DNA from 3 places in the Arthrobacter sp. 10N410 genome. Region 1 is predicted to be linked to each of the others. Evidence: riboswitches for the same ligand, from Rfam matches in the RefSeq annotation. Region 1 holds a riboswitch; each other region holds the start of a gene.
What was found. Region 1 has a riboswitch for S-adenosylmethionine ahead of AC1DB8_RS15460 (bifunctional o-acetylhomoserine/o-acetylserine sulfhydrylase). Riboswitches for the same ligand answer to the same signal wherever they lie in the genome.
Positions count from the first base shown of each region.

Region 2: linked by a shared signal. The riboswitch ahead of AC1DB8_RS00220 (DUF1737 domain-containing protein) and the one ahead of AC1DB8_RS15460 (bifunctional o-acetylhomoserine/o-acetylserine sulfhydrylase) in region 1 are both predicted to bind S-adenosylmethionine.
Region 3: linked by a shared signal. The riboswitch ahead of AC1DB8_RS04415 (aminotransferase class V-fold PLP-dependent enzyme) and the one ahead of AC1DB8_RS15460 (bifunctional o-acetylhomoserine/o-acetylserine sulfhydrylase) in region 1 are both predicted to bind S-adenosylmethionine.

Region 1 covers NZ_JBFTIP010000009.1:19,677-23,597, reverse strand. Annotated here, with positions in the region: gene AC1DB8_RS15460 (bifunctional o-acetylhomoserine/o-acetylserine sulfhydrylase) at 136-1,452, opposite strand; SAM riboswitch class IV at 1,515-1,630, opposite strand; gene AC1DB8_RS15455 (VOC family protein) at 1,843-2,481, shown strand; gene AC1DB8_RS15450 (CPBP family intramembrane glutamic endopeptidase) at 2,607-3,383, opposite strand; gene AC1DB8_RS15445 (histidine phosphatase family protein) at 3,464-3,921, shown strand, end outside.
Region 2 covers NZ_JBFTIP010000001.1:47,015-50,935, reverse strand. Annotated here, with positions in the region: gene cls (cardiolipin synthase) at 1-195, opposite strand, end outside; gene AC1DB8_RS00225 (aminodeoxychorismate lyase) at 289-1,266, shown strand; SAM riboswitch class IV at 1,388-1,502, shown strand; gene AC1DB8_RS00220 (DUF1737 domain-containing protein) at 1,517-1,834, shown strand; gene AC1DB8_RS00215 (rhodanese-like domain-containing protein) at 1,831-2,277, shown strand; gene AC1DB8_RS00210 (O-succinylhomoserine sulfhydrylase) at 2,274-3,482, shown strand; gene AC1DB8_RS00205 (glutamate--cysteine ligase 2) at 3,479-3,921, opposite strand, start outside.
Region 3 covers NZ_JBFTIP010000001.1:935,201-939,121, reverse strand. Annotated here, with positions in the region: gene rsgA (ribosome small subunit-dependent GTPase A) at 1-800, shown strand, start outside; gene hisN (histidinol-phosphatase) at 869-1,681, shown strand; SAM riboswitch class IV at 1,771-1,884, shown strand; gene AC1DB8_RS04415 (aminotransferase class V-fold PLP-dependent enzyme) at 1,919-3,346, shown strand; gene AC1DB8_RS04410 (class I SAM-dependent methyltransferase) at 3,419-3,921, shown strand, end outside.

The DNA of each region.
Region 1 (3,921 bases):
CTGTGTGACAGCCGGACCCGTCAACACCGCAGTTTCCCCACCTTTGACAGACGCGCCCGGCGGGTCGCCCCGAAGTGTCGGCGATTCCCGGGGCCATCCCCGCAAAGGTGGGGAAAGTCGGCGTGCTGCGTGACCTCAGGCGTTCTTGGCCGCCCGGAAGCCGGCATCGAGGTCCGCGATGATGTCGTCGATGTGCTCGAGGCCCACCGAGAGCCGGACCAGGCCGGGATTGACGCCGGCGACCGCCTGCTGCTCCGGCGAGAGCTGGCTGTGCGTGGTCGACGCCGGGTGGATGACCAGCGAGCGCACGTCACCGATGTTCGCCACATGGGAGTGCAGTTCGAGGGCGTCGACGAAGCGTTTGCCGGCCTCCGCTCCCCCTGCGAGGTTGAACGCGACGACGGCGCCGGTCCCCTTCGGGCCGTACTTCCGGCCGCGCTCGTACCAGGGGCTGGACGGCAGCCCGGCGTAGGCGACGGATTCGACGTCGTCCCTGGCTTCCAGCCATTCGGCCACCCGCAGGGCGTTGGCGACGTGCCGTTCCACCCGCAGGCTCAGCGTCTCGATCCCCTGGGCGATGAGGAAGGCGTTGAACGGCGAGACGGCCGAACCGAGGTCGCGCAGCAGCTGGACCCGGGCCTTGAGGATGAAGGACAGGTTCGCTCCCAGCGCCCCGTCCGCCCCGAGGTCGCGGGCATAGACCAGGCCGTTGTACGTGGGATCCGGGGTGTTGAAGCCGGGGAAGCGCTCCGGGTCCTTGCCGAAGTCAAAGTTGCCGGAGTCGACGATCACGCCGGCAATCGCGGCACCGTGTCCGCCGAGATACTTGGTGGCCGAATGCACCACGATGTCGGCGCCCCACTCGATCGGGCGGATCAGGTAGGGGGTGGAGAGGGTGTTGTCCACGATCAGCGGCACCCCGGCCCGGTGGGCGACGTCTGCGACGCCTTCGATGTCCAGCACGTCCTGGCGGGGGTTGGAGACCACCTCGCCGAAGAACAGCTTGGTGTTCGGCTGCACGGCATCGCGCCACTGCTCAAGGTTGTCCGGGTCCTCCACGAACGTCACGGAGATACCGAACTTCTTCAGCGTGTGGGCCAGCAGGTTGTAGGTCCCGCCATAGAGGCTGGGGCTGGCGACGACGTGGTCTCCTGCCTCGGCGATGTTGAGGATCGCGAAGGTTTCGGCGGCCTGGCCGGAACTGAGCAGGAGCGCCCCAAGGCCGCCCTCCAGGCTCGCGACCCGCTGTTCCACCGCGTCCTGGGTGGGGTTGCCGATCCGGGTGTAGATGGGGGCGAGCTCGGCGAGCGCGAACCGGTTGGCGGCGCTCTCTGCACTGGGGAAGACGAACGACGTCGTCTGGTAGATCGGCAGCGACCGCGCGCCGGTGGCGGAGTCCGGCTCCTGGCCGGCGTGGATCTGGCGGGTTTCAAAGGACCAGGCGTTGGACATCGGAGAGCTCCCTAATGACTGGGCACAGGCCGCCCCTGGCCTCTGGGGCCGGAACGGCTCTGGCGCCGCGCTTGCCTGCCGGCGGACGCCGGCGGGCCAGGTCTTCACCCGGGGCACCCCACCGCGCAAGGAGGGTTGCCGGCCAGCAAGCCGGGGCTCGATGCTGGCGCTCATGACCTGGCTTCAGTCTACGAACGCGCCATTACGCCTGGATAGCTTTGTGACGAAAATGAAGAACGGCCCCACCGCCGCCCGGCGCACGCCCGGGAGCCGGAAAGTGCCGTGGTTCTGGCCGGGCAAATCCGCGCGGTGAGCTCCGGAAAATGACATCCCATCACGGTAAGGGCAGCCTAAGCTGAGAGCTCCATCACAAAGTGCCAAGATGAGGGCATGCGCATGGATCACGTCTCTTACGCCTGTGAACAAGATGGCCTGGCTGCCACCACCGAACGTATTGCGACCGCCCTCGGGGTCGAAGCCGTCAAGGGCGGAATACACCCCCGGTTCGGGACCCGCAACATGATTATCCCGCTTGCCGGGCACAAGTACCTCGAGGTCGTGGAGGTCCTGGACCACCCGGCCTCCGACAAGGCGCCGTTCGGGCAGGCAGTCCGCGCCCGCTCGGCCGCCGGCGGTGGCTGGATGGGCTGGTGCGTCGAGGTTGACGACCTGGCACCGTTTGAGGAGCGGCTGGGCCGCTCCGCCGTCAACGGCAACCGCAAGTTCCCCGACGGCCGCGAACTGGTCTGGAAGCAGATCGGCATCCTGGGCCTGATCGCGGATCCGCAGGTCCCCTACATGTTGAAGTGGGAAGGCGACCCCGCCCTGCACCCGTCCAACGCCTATGAGAGCAATGTGAAGATGTCTGCCCTCACGATCGCGGGCTCGGCCGAGCGGGTCACCGAGTGGCTGGGTGAACCGGTCGAGAAGCCGCTGGAGGACGTGGACGTGAACTGGCTGGCCCCTCACGGGACGCCGGGAATCCTGTCCGTCACCTTCGAAACCGATTCCGGAGCCGTCACGATCTGACGCTTCCTGCCCGAAAAACTTCGGCCGCCAGCAGCGGGTGCCAATGATGCCACCCACCGCTGGCGGCCGAAACACTTTAACCCGTTGCCGTCGGCGGGCCCTTGGGGCGACGCGGGTGTGTGGGCTCAGCCCAGGCCGATTGACTTGCCGAAGAGGCTGAATCCGACGAAGGCCACGATGTCCAGCAGCGCATGCGCAATCACCAGCGGCATCACCCGGCGCGTCTTCGTGTAGATCAGCGCGAAGATGACGCCCATGATGGCGTTGCCGATGAAGGGCCCGAAGCCCTGGTAGAGGTGGTAGCTGCCGCGCAGCATCGAACTGGCGAAGATCGCCAGCGGCATGCCCCAGCCGAACTTGCCGAGCCGGTCCAGCAGGTAGCCCACCACGATCACCTCCTCCACGATCCCGTGCCGGATCGCGGAGAGGATGAGGACCGGCACCGTCCACCAGTAGGAGTCCAGTGCGCTGGGGATGATCGCCGTCGTGATCCCCAGCGCCCGGCCGGCCGCGTAGAGCCCGAGCGACGGTATGCCGATCAGGGCGGCGAGGCCGAGGCCCTGGAGCAGGTCCTTGCCGGGACGGGCGAAGTCGAAGCCCAGCTTCCGGAACGCCGAGGTGCCCGTGCCGGCGGCCATGCCGGCGGGCCGGAGTTCGGTCAGGAAATAGATCACCAGCACCACCGGGACCAGGGCGAAGATGATGTCCAGCAACTGGTACGTGAGGTCGAAATACTCCCGGCTGCTTTGCGAGCGGTTCAGCGTGGAGGTGCCCTGCGCCAGCGGCGCCCGGGTCATCTTGTCCAGCAGCTGCACTACCGAGTACACCGCCGACTGCCCGAGGGACAGGCCCAGGACAATCCAGACTTCTAGCCGCAGCCGACGGCGGGAGGGAACCAACATGGTTCTATCTTGCCTGCCGTTGCCGGGAGTTGACTGCACGTGCCTATGCTTGGGCTGTGAGTGCGCCCGGGAAAATCATCATGATCCGGCATGGCCAGTCCGCCGCCAACGCCGACACCTCGATCTACAACCGGGTGCCCGATTACCGGATCCCGCTGACCCCGCTCGGCGTCGAGCAGGCCGCGGCCGCGGGCGAGCAGCTGCGGCGGGAGCTGGACGGGCAAAGGGTGTGCGTCTACGTCTCCCCCTACCTGCGGGCCTACCAGACCCTCGAGGCGCTCCAGCTGGGCTCCCTGATCGAACGCGTGATCGAAGAGCCGCGGCTGCGCGAACAGGACTGGGCGAATTTCCAGATCGCCGGGGACATCGAGGACCAGAAGGAGCTCCGCAACGCCTACGGCCACTTCTTCTACCGGTTCCGGGAAGGCGAATCGGGCTCCGACGTCTACGACCGGATCTCCTCGTTCATGGAGACCCTCTACCGGCACTGGTCCAAGCCGAACTATGCGCCGAACGCCTTGTTCGTGACGCACGGGCT
Region 2 (3,921 bases), on a different contig from region 1:
GCCGAAGAGCAGGAAGAGGACCACGCCCACGGCCGGAACGAAAAAGATGATCAGGAGCCAAGCCATGGCCGTGGTGGGGCGGCGGTTGCCCGGGATGATGCCGAGGGCAACGACCCGGATACCGAGGTCGATGACGGTCAGGATCAGGATCACCCAGGACGGAAGTGACCCCGCCAGCGAAAATGGCCACAGCACAGGCAAACCCCTCAAGCTCCAGACCCGCGGAACAGTTCCGGAACGGGCAACCCGCACAGCTTATCCCGACCCGGGCCGCACTAAGCTGAAGGCATGACTACCCCCGCCTCTGTTCCGGCCCGCGCGACAGTGCTGGTGTTCCTCGATCCCGCGTTTGAGAAGGGCCGCGTCGCCGACTCGTCCAAGCCGCAGCTGATGGCCACCGACCAGGGTGCCACCCGCGGCGACGGCGTTTTCGAGTCGCTGCTGGTGGTGGGGGGACGCCCGCGCAAGCTGCAGGCCCACCTGACCCGGCTGGCCGGCTCGGCGCGCGCGCTGGAGTTGGACATCCCGGCGGAGGACGCCTGGCGGCGCGCGATCGAGACCGCGGTCAGCGAATACCGCGGCCGGGCCGCCACGGCGGTCGGAGCCGCCGGCGACGGGGCCGGCGGAGCGGACGAGGTCGTGGTGAAGCTGCTCGCCAGCCGCGGCGTGGAGGGCGCGGCCACGCCGACGTGCTGGGTGCAGGCCTCGCCGCCGCCGGAAGCCGGCCGCCGGCAGCGCGAGACCGGCATCGACGTCATCCTGCTGGACCGCGGCTACGACAGCGAGGTGGGCGAACGCGCCCCGTGGCTGCTGCTGGGCGCCAAGACCCTGTCCTACGCGGTCAACATGGCGGCGCTCCGGTACGCCCACCACCAGGGCGCGGACGACGTCATCTTCACCTCCGCCGACGGCCGGGTCCTGGAGGGCCCGACGTCGACCGTGCTGCTGGCGCACCTGGAGACCAGCGACGACGGCGCGGGCGGCGTCCGCACCGTGCGCCGGCTGATCACCCCGCAGCTGGACAGCGGAATCCTCCCGGGCACCTCGCAGGGCGCCCTGTTCACCGCGGCCAAGGCCGCCGGGTGGGAGCTCGGCTACGGCCCGCTGGTACCTGCCGATCTGTACGACGCCGACGCCGTCTGGCTCATCTCAAGCATCCGGCTCCTCGCCCCGGTGAACCACATCGACGGCAAGGAGATCGGCACCCCCGAACTGCGGCGGCAGCTCACGGCCGAGCTCAACGAACTGTTCGCCACGATCGAGTAGGAGCCGGCCGGTCCCGGGTGATGCTGCTCCGCCCCCGGAAAGGTGCCATGCCAGCGTCCGCGTGACTTAACATGACGACGCCGCCGGTGCCGCCGGCGTCGTAAGTGCTACGTTTTTGGGGAGTAATGAGACCCGGCGCCAAGCCCTGACTGGCCGGTCGGCAACCCTCCCTTTCGCGGCGGGGTGCCTCAGGTGAATACTCGGCATATCGACCATTCGAGCTGCAAGCGTGAAAGTAAGGAGATCCGTCGTGCCCGACGCATCCGCACCCGCTGTGCCCGCCACAGCCCCCGCCCAATCCCCCGCCGCACCCGGACCCGCCGAGGAAAGACTGGCGTACCGGCTGTTCACCGGGCCCGATGACCGCAGCTTCTGCGAGCGCGTTTCGGCCGCCCTGGCCGAGGGCTACGTCCTGCACGGCAGCCCCTCCGCCACCTTCAACGGCAGCACCGTGATCGTGGCCCAGGCCGTCGTGCTGCCGGCCGCGATCGCGAGCGCCGACGCCGCCGTCGCCAACGCGGTGGATGAGCTCGACGGCGCCGAGTTCACCGGCGAGGGCCACGCATGAGTTACGCCGGAGACCTGAGCCCGCAGGAAGCCTGGGCCAAGGTCGGGGCGGGCGCCATCCTGGTGGACGTCCGCACCGAGGCGGAATGGTCGCAGATCGGCGTCCCGGTCACCGGGGCCGGCACCGAAGACCGGCAGGATCCGCTGTTCGTCCAGTGGACCCTGGCCGGCGGAGCCCCCAACCCGCACTTCCTGGAGCAACTGCAGCGGCAACTCCAGCGGCAACTGCGGCAGCACGCGCCTGGCGCCACGGCGGCCGAGCTCATCTTCCTGTGCCGTTCCGGCGCCCGCTCGGTCGCCGCCGCGAACGCCGCCACGGCGGCCGGCTTCACCGCCTACAACGTCCTCGAGGGCTTCGAAGGCGAACCGGGCCCGACCGGCGCCCGGACCGTGAACGGCTGGAAGAACCACGGCCTGCCGACCAACCTGGAAAGCACTAAGTGAGCTTCAATCCCGATGCCCAGGGCTGGAGCCCGGACACCCAGGCCGTCCGCGGCGGACTCGACCGCACCGGGTTCCAGGAAACCACCGAACCGATCTTCCTGAACTCGGGCTTCGTCTACGAATCCGCCGCCGCGGCTGAGCGCGCCTTCACCGGCGAGGACGAACGGTTTGTCTATTCCCGCTACGGCAACCCCTCGGTGGCCACCTTCCAGGAACGCCTCCGGCTGTTGGAGGGAACCGAGGCGTGCTTTGCGACGGCGTCGGGCATGTCTGCGGTGTTCACCGCTCTCGGGGCATTGCTGGGGGCCGGCGACCGCGTGGTCGCCGCCCGCTCGCTCTTCGGATCCTGCTTCGTCATCCTCAATGAGATCCTGCCGCGCTGGGGCGTGGAGACAGTCTTCGTGGACGGCCCGGACCTCGAGCAGTGGCGGTCGGCGCTGGCCGTGCCGACGACGGCCGTGTTCTTCGAATCTCCCTCGAACCCCATGCAGGAAATTGTGGACATCGCCGCCGTGAGCGAACTGGCGCACGCCGCCGGTGCGACCGTGGTGGTGGACAACGTCTTCGCCACTCCCCTGCTGCAGCGGTGCGGGGAGCTGGGCGCGGACGTGGTCGTGTACTCCGGCACCAAGCACATCGATGGCCAGGGCCGGGTGCTCGGCGGCGCGATCCTGGGCACCCGGGAATTCATCGAGGGCCCGGTCAAGCAGCTCATGCGCCACACCGGCCCGGCATTGTCCGCCTTCAACGCCTGGGTGCTGAGTAAGGGACTGGAGACGATGGCCCTGCGGGTGAACCACTCGTCCGCCTCGGCGCTTCGGCTGGCCGAATGGCTGGAGGCCCAGCCCGCGGTCAGCTGGGTTAAGTACCCGCTGCTGCCGTCCCACCCGCAGTACGAGCTGGCCGCCAGGCAGATGAAAGCCGGCGGCACGGTGTTGACTCTGGAGCTTTCGCCCTCGCCCGGCCGCTCCGCCAAGGAAGCCGCGTTCGCGCTGCTGGACGCGTTGCGGATCATCGATATTTCCAACAACCTCGGTGATTCAAAGTCCCTGATCACGCATCCGGCCACCACCACGCACCGCGCCATGGGCCCGGAGGGGCGCGCGGCTATCGGGCTGAGCGACGGCGTCGTGCGGCTCTCGGTGGGGCTGGAAGACGTCGAGGACCTGATCCGCGACCTCGGGCAGGCGCTCAAGCAGGTCTAGCCCCGGCGCACCCGCGAAAGCACGGGGGCCGGTTCTGACATTCCCTCGGCGTCCGCACCGTGCATCGTGACCCGCACGGCATGGGCGACGACGGCGGCCAGGCCGGCGTCGTCGGAGGGGGTGTCCAGCCCCGGAGCGCAGAGCGCCTGGCGCTGCAACTGCGAGCCCGTGCCGTGCGCCAGGACGCGGTCCACGCCGCGGCGCACCAGGTCCAGCTCCCCTTGCTCCGCTAGGACGGGGGCCACGAAGTCGACCAGGGCGTGCGCCACCTCGCCGGCGGGAGCGGGACGGAAGCTGCCGAAGTCCAGCAGCTCGCCGCGCAGCCCGCAGTTGCTGGCCTGCCACGCGGCCATTTTTAGCAGGACCGTCGGCACCGGGGCCGGATCCACACCGTCGCGCCACTCCCGGCTGGCGGACTCCACGAGGGCGCGCACCAGCA
Region 3 (3,921 bases), on a different contig from region 1:
TGTTGCGCCGCAGCGCGGACGACACGGACCCGATCGAACGCGCCGTCGTCGCCAACGCCGACCAGCTCGTCGTTGTCGTGGCCGCAGCCAACCCGGAACCCCGCACCGGCTTCATCGACCGCGCTCTGGTGGCCGCCTACGACGCCGGCATCGAACCGCTGCTGCTCGTCACCAAGGCCGACGTCAAGGACCCCGCCGAGCTGCTGGCCAACTACCAGCACCTGGATTTCCCGGTGATCATCTCCAAAACCGCGGATTCGGCCGCCTCCGGCATCGACGCCCGCTCCGATGACGGCCTGTCCGCCCGGCTGGACAAGGCCGCCGTGTCGCAGCTGCGGGACTACCTCGACGGGAAGGTCACCGTCATGCTGGGCCACTCCGGCGTCGGCAAATCCACCATGGTGAACGCACTCACCGGCGCCGAACGGGCCACCGGCGGCGTCAACGCGGTCACCGGCCGCGGCCGCCACACCTCCTCCTCCGCGCTGGCGCTGAAGGTCAGCGATGCGCCTGCGGGCAGCTGGATCATCGACACCCCGGGCATCCGCTCCTTCGGCCTGGCCCATGTGGACCCGGACAGGATCCTGCGTTCCTTCCCGGACCTGGCGCCCGGCACCGATGACTGCGAGCGGGGCTGCAAGCACGACGCCACCGCCGTCAATTGCGGCGTGGACGCCTGGGTGCAGGGCGGCCACGCGGGCCCGTCCGGCCCGGCCCGGCTCGCGTCGCTGCGCCGGCTGCTGGGCACCGATCCGCGGCTGGAAGCGCAGGACACCAAGGAACTCGGCAGCGTCTCATAGCCGCGTCTACTTGGCGGCAGCGACGTGGCCTCCCGGTCCGCGGCGCGTTTTGACGGTAGTTTGGAAGCATGAGCCAACCAGCTTCGAGCTACAACGATGACCTGCGCCTTGCCCATGTACTGGCAGATTCCGTAGATTCCCAGACCATGAGCCGCTTCAAGGCGCTCGACCTTCGGATCGAGACGAAGCCGGACCTGACCCCCGTCACCGACGCGGACAAGTCCGCCGAGGAAGCCATCCGCGGGCAGCTGTCCCGCTCCCGCCCGCGCGACGCCGTCCTGGGCGAGGAGTTCGGCAGCTCCGGCCACGGTTCGCGCCGCTGGATCATCGACCCGATCGACGGCACCAAGAATTTCGTCCGCGGCGTCCCGGTCTGGGCCACCCTGATCGCCCTCGTCGACGAAGGCGAACCCGTGGTGGGCGTCGTCAGCGCCCCCGCACTGGGCAAGCGCTGGTGGGCCGCAAAGGGCGCCGGCGCCTACATGGGCCGCTCACTGGCCGCCGCGACCCGGCTGCGGGTCTCCAACGTCTCCCGGCTCGCCGATGCGTCACTGTCCTATTCGAGCCTCGGCGGCTGGAAGCAGCGCGGCAACCTCGACGAGTTCCTCGGACTCACCGAGGAGGTCTGGCGTACCCGCGCCTACGGCGATTTCTGGTCCTACTGCCTCGTGGCCGAAGGCGCCGTCGACATCGCCTGCGAGCCCGAACTCAACCTCTACGACATGGCGGCGCTGGTCCCGATCGTGACGGAGGCCGGCGGCCGCTTCACCTCGCTCGAGGGAGAGGACGGCCCCTTCGGCGGCAACGCGCTGGCGACCAACTCGATCCTGCACTCCGAAGTCCTCAAGCGCCTCAACCCGGGCCTCGACGACCTGCTCTAGCCGGCCACGCCCGAGGCAGCCCGTAACACTACGCTTCATATTCCGCCCTCCCTTTTCCGTGCGACCGGCCATGTCCTAGGCTCGAAGCAGGTCACGAGTGCCAGCGCAAAACCCCGGTTTGCTGGCCGGCAACCCTCCATTCGCGGCGGGGTGCCCCGGGTGACGACCTGGCCGGTCCGGAGCGGACCCGGCAAGCGCGGATCCCCTGTGTGCGGGGTCCTTTTCGAGCGAGGTCCCATGACGACTGCCACCATCCCCACCCACACCACCAGCGCCGGCGGCCCGGAGTTCACCGACGCACGCTTCGACGCCGCCCGCCGGCCACTGTCCGCGGTTTCCGGCGCCGAAATCCTGGCCCCCCTGATCCAGGGCGGCCAGGTCCGGTACGCCAACCTGGACTACGGAGCCTCCGCCCCGGCGCTGTCCGTGGTGTCCGCCTACCTGAACGAGATCCTGCCGTACTACGCCAGCGTGCACCGCGGCGCCGGCTACGCCTCCCAACTGAGTACCTCGGTGTACGAAAACGCCCGGAACATCGTCCGCGGGTTCGTCGGCGGCCGTCCGGATGACTCCGTGATCTTCACCCGGAACACCACCGACGCACTGAACCTGCTGGCCGGCTGCCTGCCCGTCGACGACGGCCGACACACCGGCGAGGTGCTTTACCTCGACATCGAGCACCACGCCAACCTGCTGCCCTGGCAAAACGTCCCGCACCGCAGCGTCGTCGCGGCGCCCACCCTGGCCGGCACCGTGGAGCGGCTCCGGGCGGAACTCGCCCTCGGCGGAGTAAGCCTGCTCGCCGTGACCGGCGCGTCCAACGTCACCGGCGAAATCCTGCCGATCCGTGAGCTGGCCGCGCTGGCGCACGAATTCGGCGCCCGGATCGCCGTCGATGCGGCCCAGTTGGCCCCGCACCGCCGCATCAACATCGCCGCGGACGACGTCGACTACCTCGCCTTCTCCGGCCACAAGCTCTACGCCCCGTTCGGCGCCGGCGTGCTGGTGGGCCGGCCGGACTGGCTGGACGCCGGCACCCCGCACTTGGCTGGCGGCGGCGCAGTACGGGACGCACGACTCGACGCCGTCAGCTGGACCACCGGGCCGGCCCGCCACGAGGGCGGCTCCCCCAATGTCCTGGGCGCGGCCGCGCTGGCCCGCGCCAGCCAGGTTATCGAGGCGCTGGACGAGCAGCAGTGGCACGCCCACGAGGACGCCATCCGTTCCTTCCTGGTCGAGGGGCTGGAGCGGATCGACGGCGTAACGGTCCACCACATCTTCGAGGACACCGGCCGGGAAGGCGGCCCCGGGACGATCGGCGTGGTCAACTTCTCGGTCGCCGGTTACGACGCAGGCCTGGTCGCCGCATACCTGTCCGCGGAGCACGGCATAGGCCTGCGCGACGGCCGGTTCTGCGCCCACCCGCTGCTAAAACGGCTCGGCCTGCCCGCCGGTTCGCTCCGGGCCAGCTTCGGCCTCGGCTCACGGCTCAACGACGCGCAGCGGCTGCTCGCCGGGCTCCAGGAGCTGCGGCGGAACGGCCTGGGCTGGGACTACGTCGTGGACGCCGGACGCTGGGTGCCGGCCAACGACACGCGCAGCTATCCGCACTGGGCGCCGAACACGCCTGGCACCGCTGGCGCAGCCCCCTGCTCCGTCGACTGACCGGCAGCGCAGCCCGGGCCGCGTGCGGTAAATTCGACAGGTACGCACCAGAGCTGCCGAAGGAGATCGCACGTGGCACGCGGCGGCCCCAAACTGCACCACCCCGGACTGCAGGGTGGCCCAAAACTGCAGCACCAGCGGCGGCGGGAGCTCGGGCAGAGCTTCCAGGACGGCGGCGAGCACTACGACCGGGTCCGGCCCGGCTATCCGGCGGATTCGGCCGATTGGCTGATCCCGGCCGGGGCCCACGACGCCGCCGACCTGGGCGCCGGGACCGGTAAGTTCACGGCGCTCCTGGTCCAACGGGGGCTCAGGACCGTGGCCGTCGATCCGTCCCCGGACATGCTCGACCAGCTGCGCCGCGCCCTCCCGGAAGTCGCCGCCGTCGAGGGTACCGCCGAACACACCGGGCTGGCTTCGGGGGCCTTCGACCTGGTCACGGTGGCCCAGGCCTGGCACTGGTGCGATCCCCTGCTGGCCAGTACCGAGGCGGCTCGGATCCTGCGGCCGCACGGCGTTCTCGGCCTGATCTGGAACCAGCTCGACACCTCGGTCCCCTGGGTGCACAGGCTGTC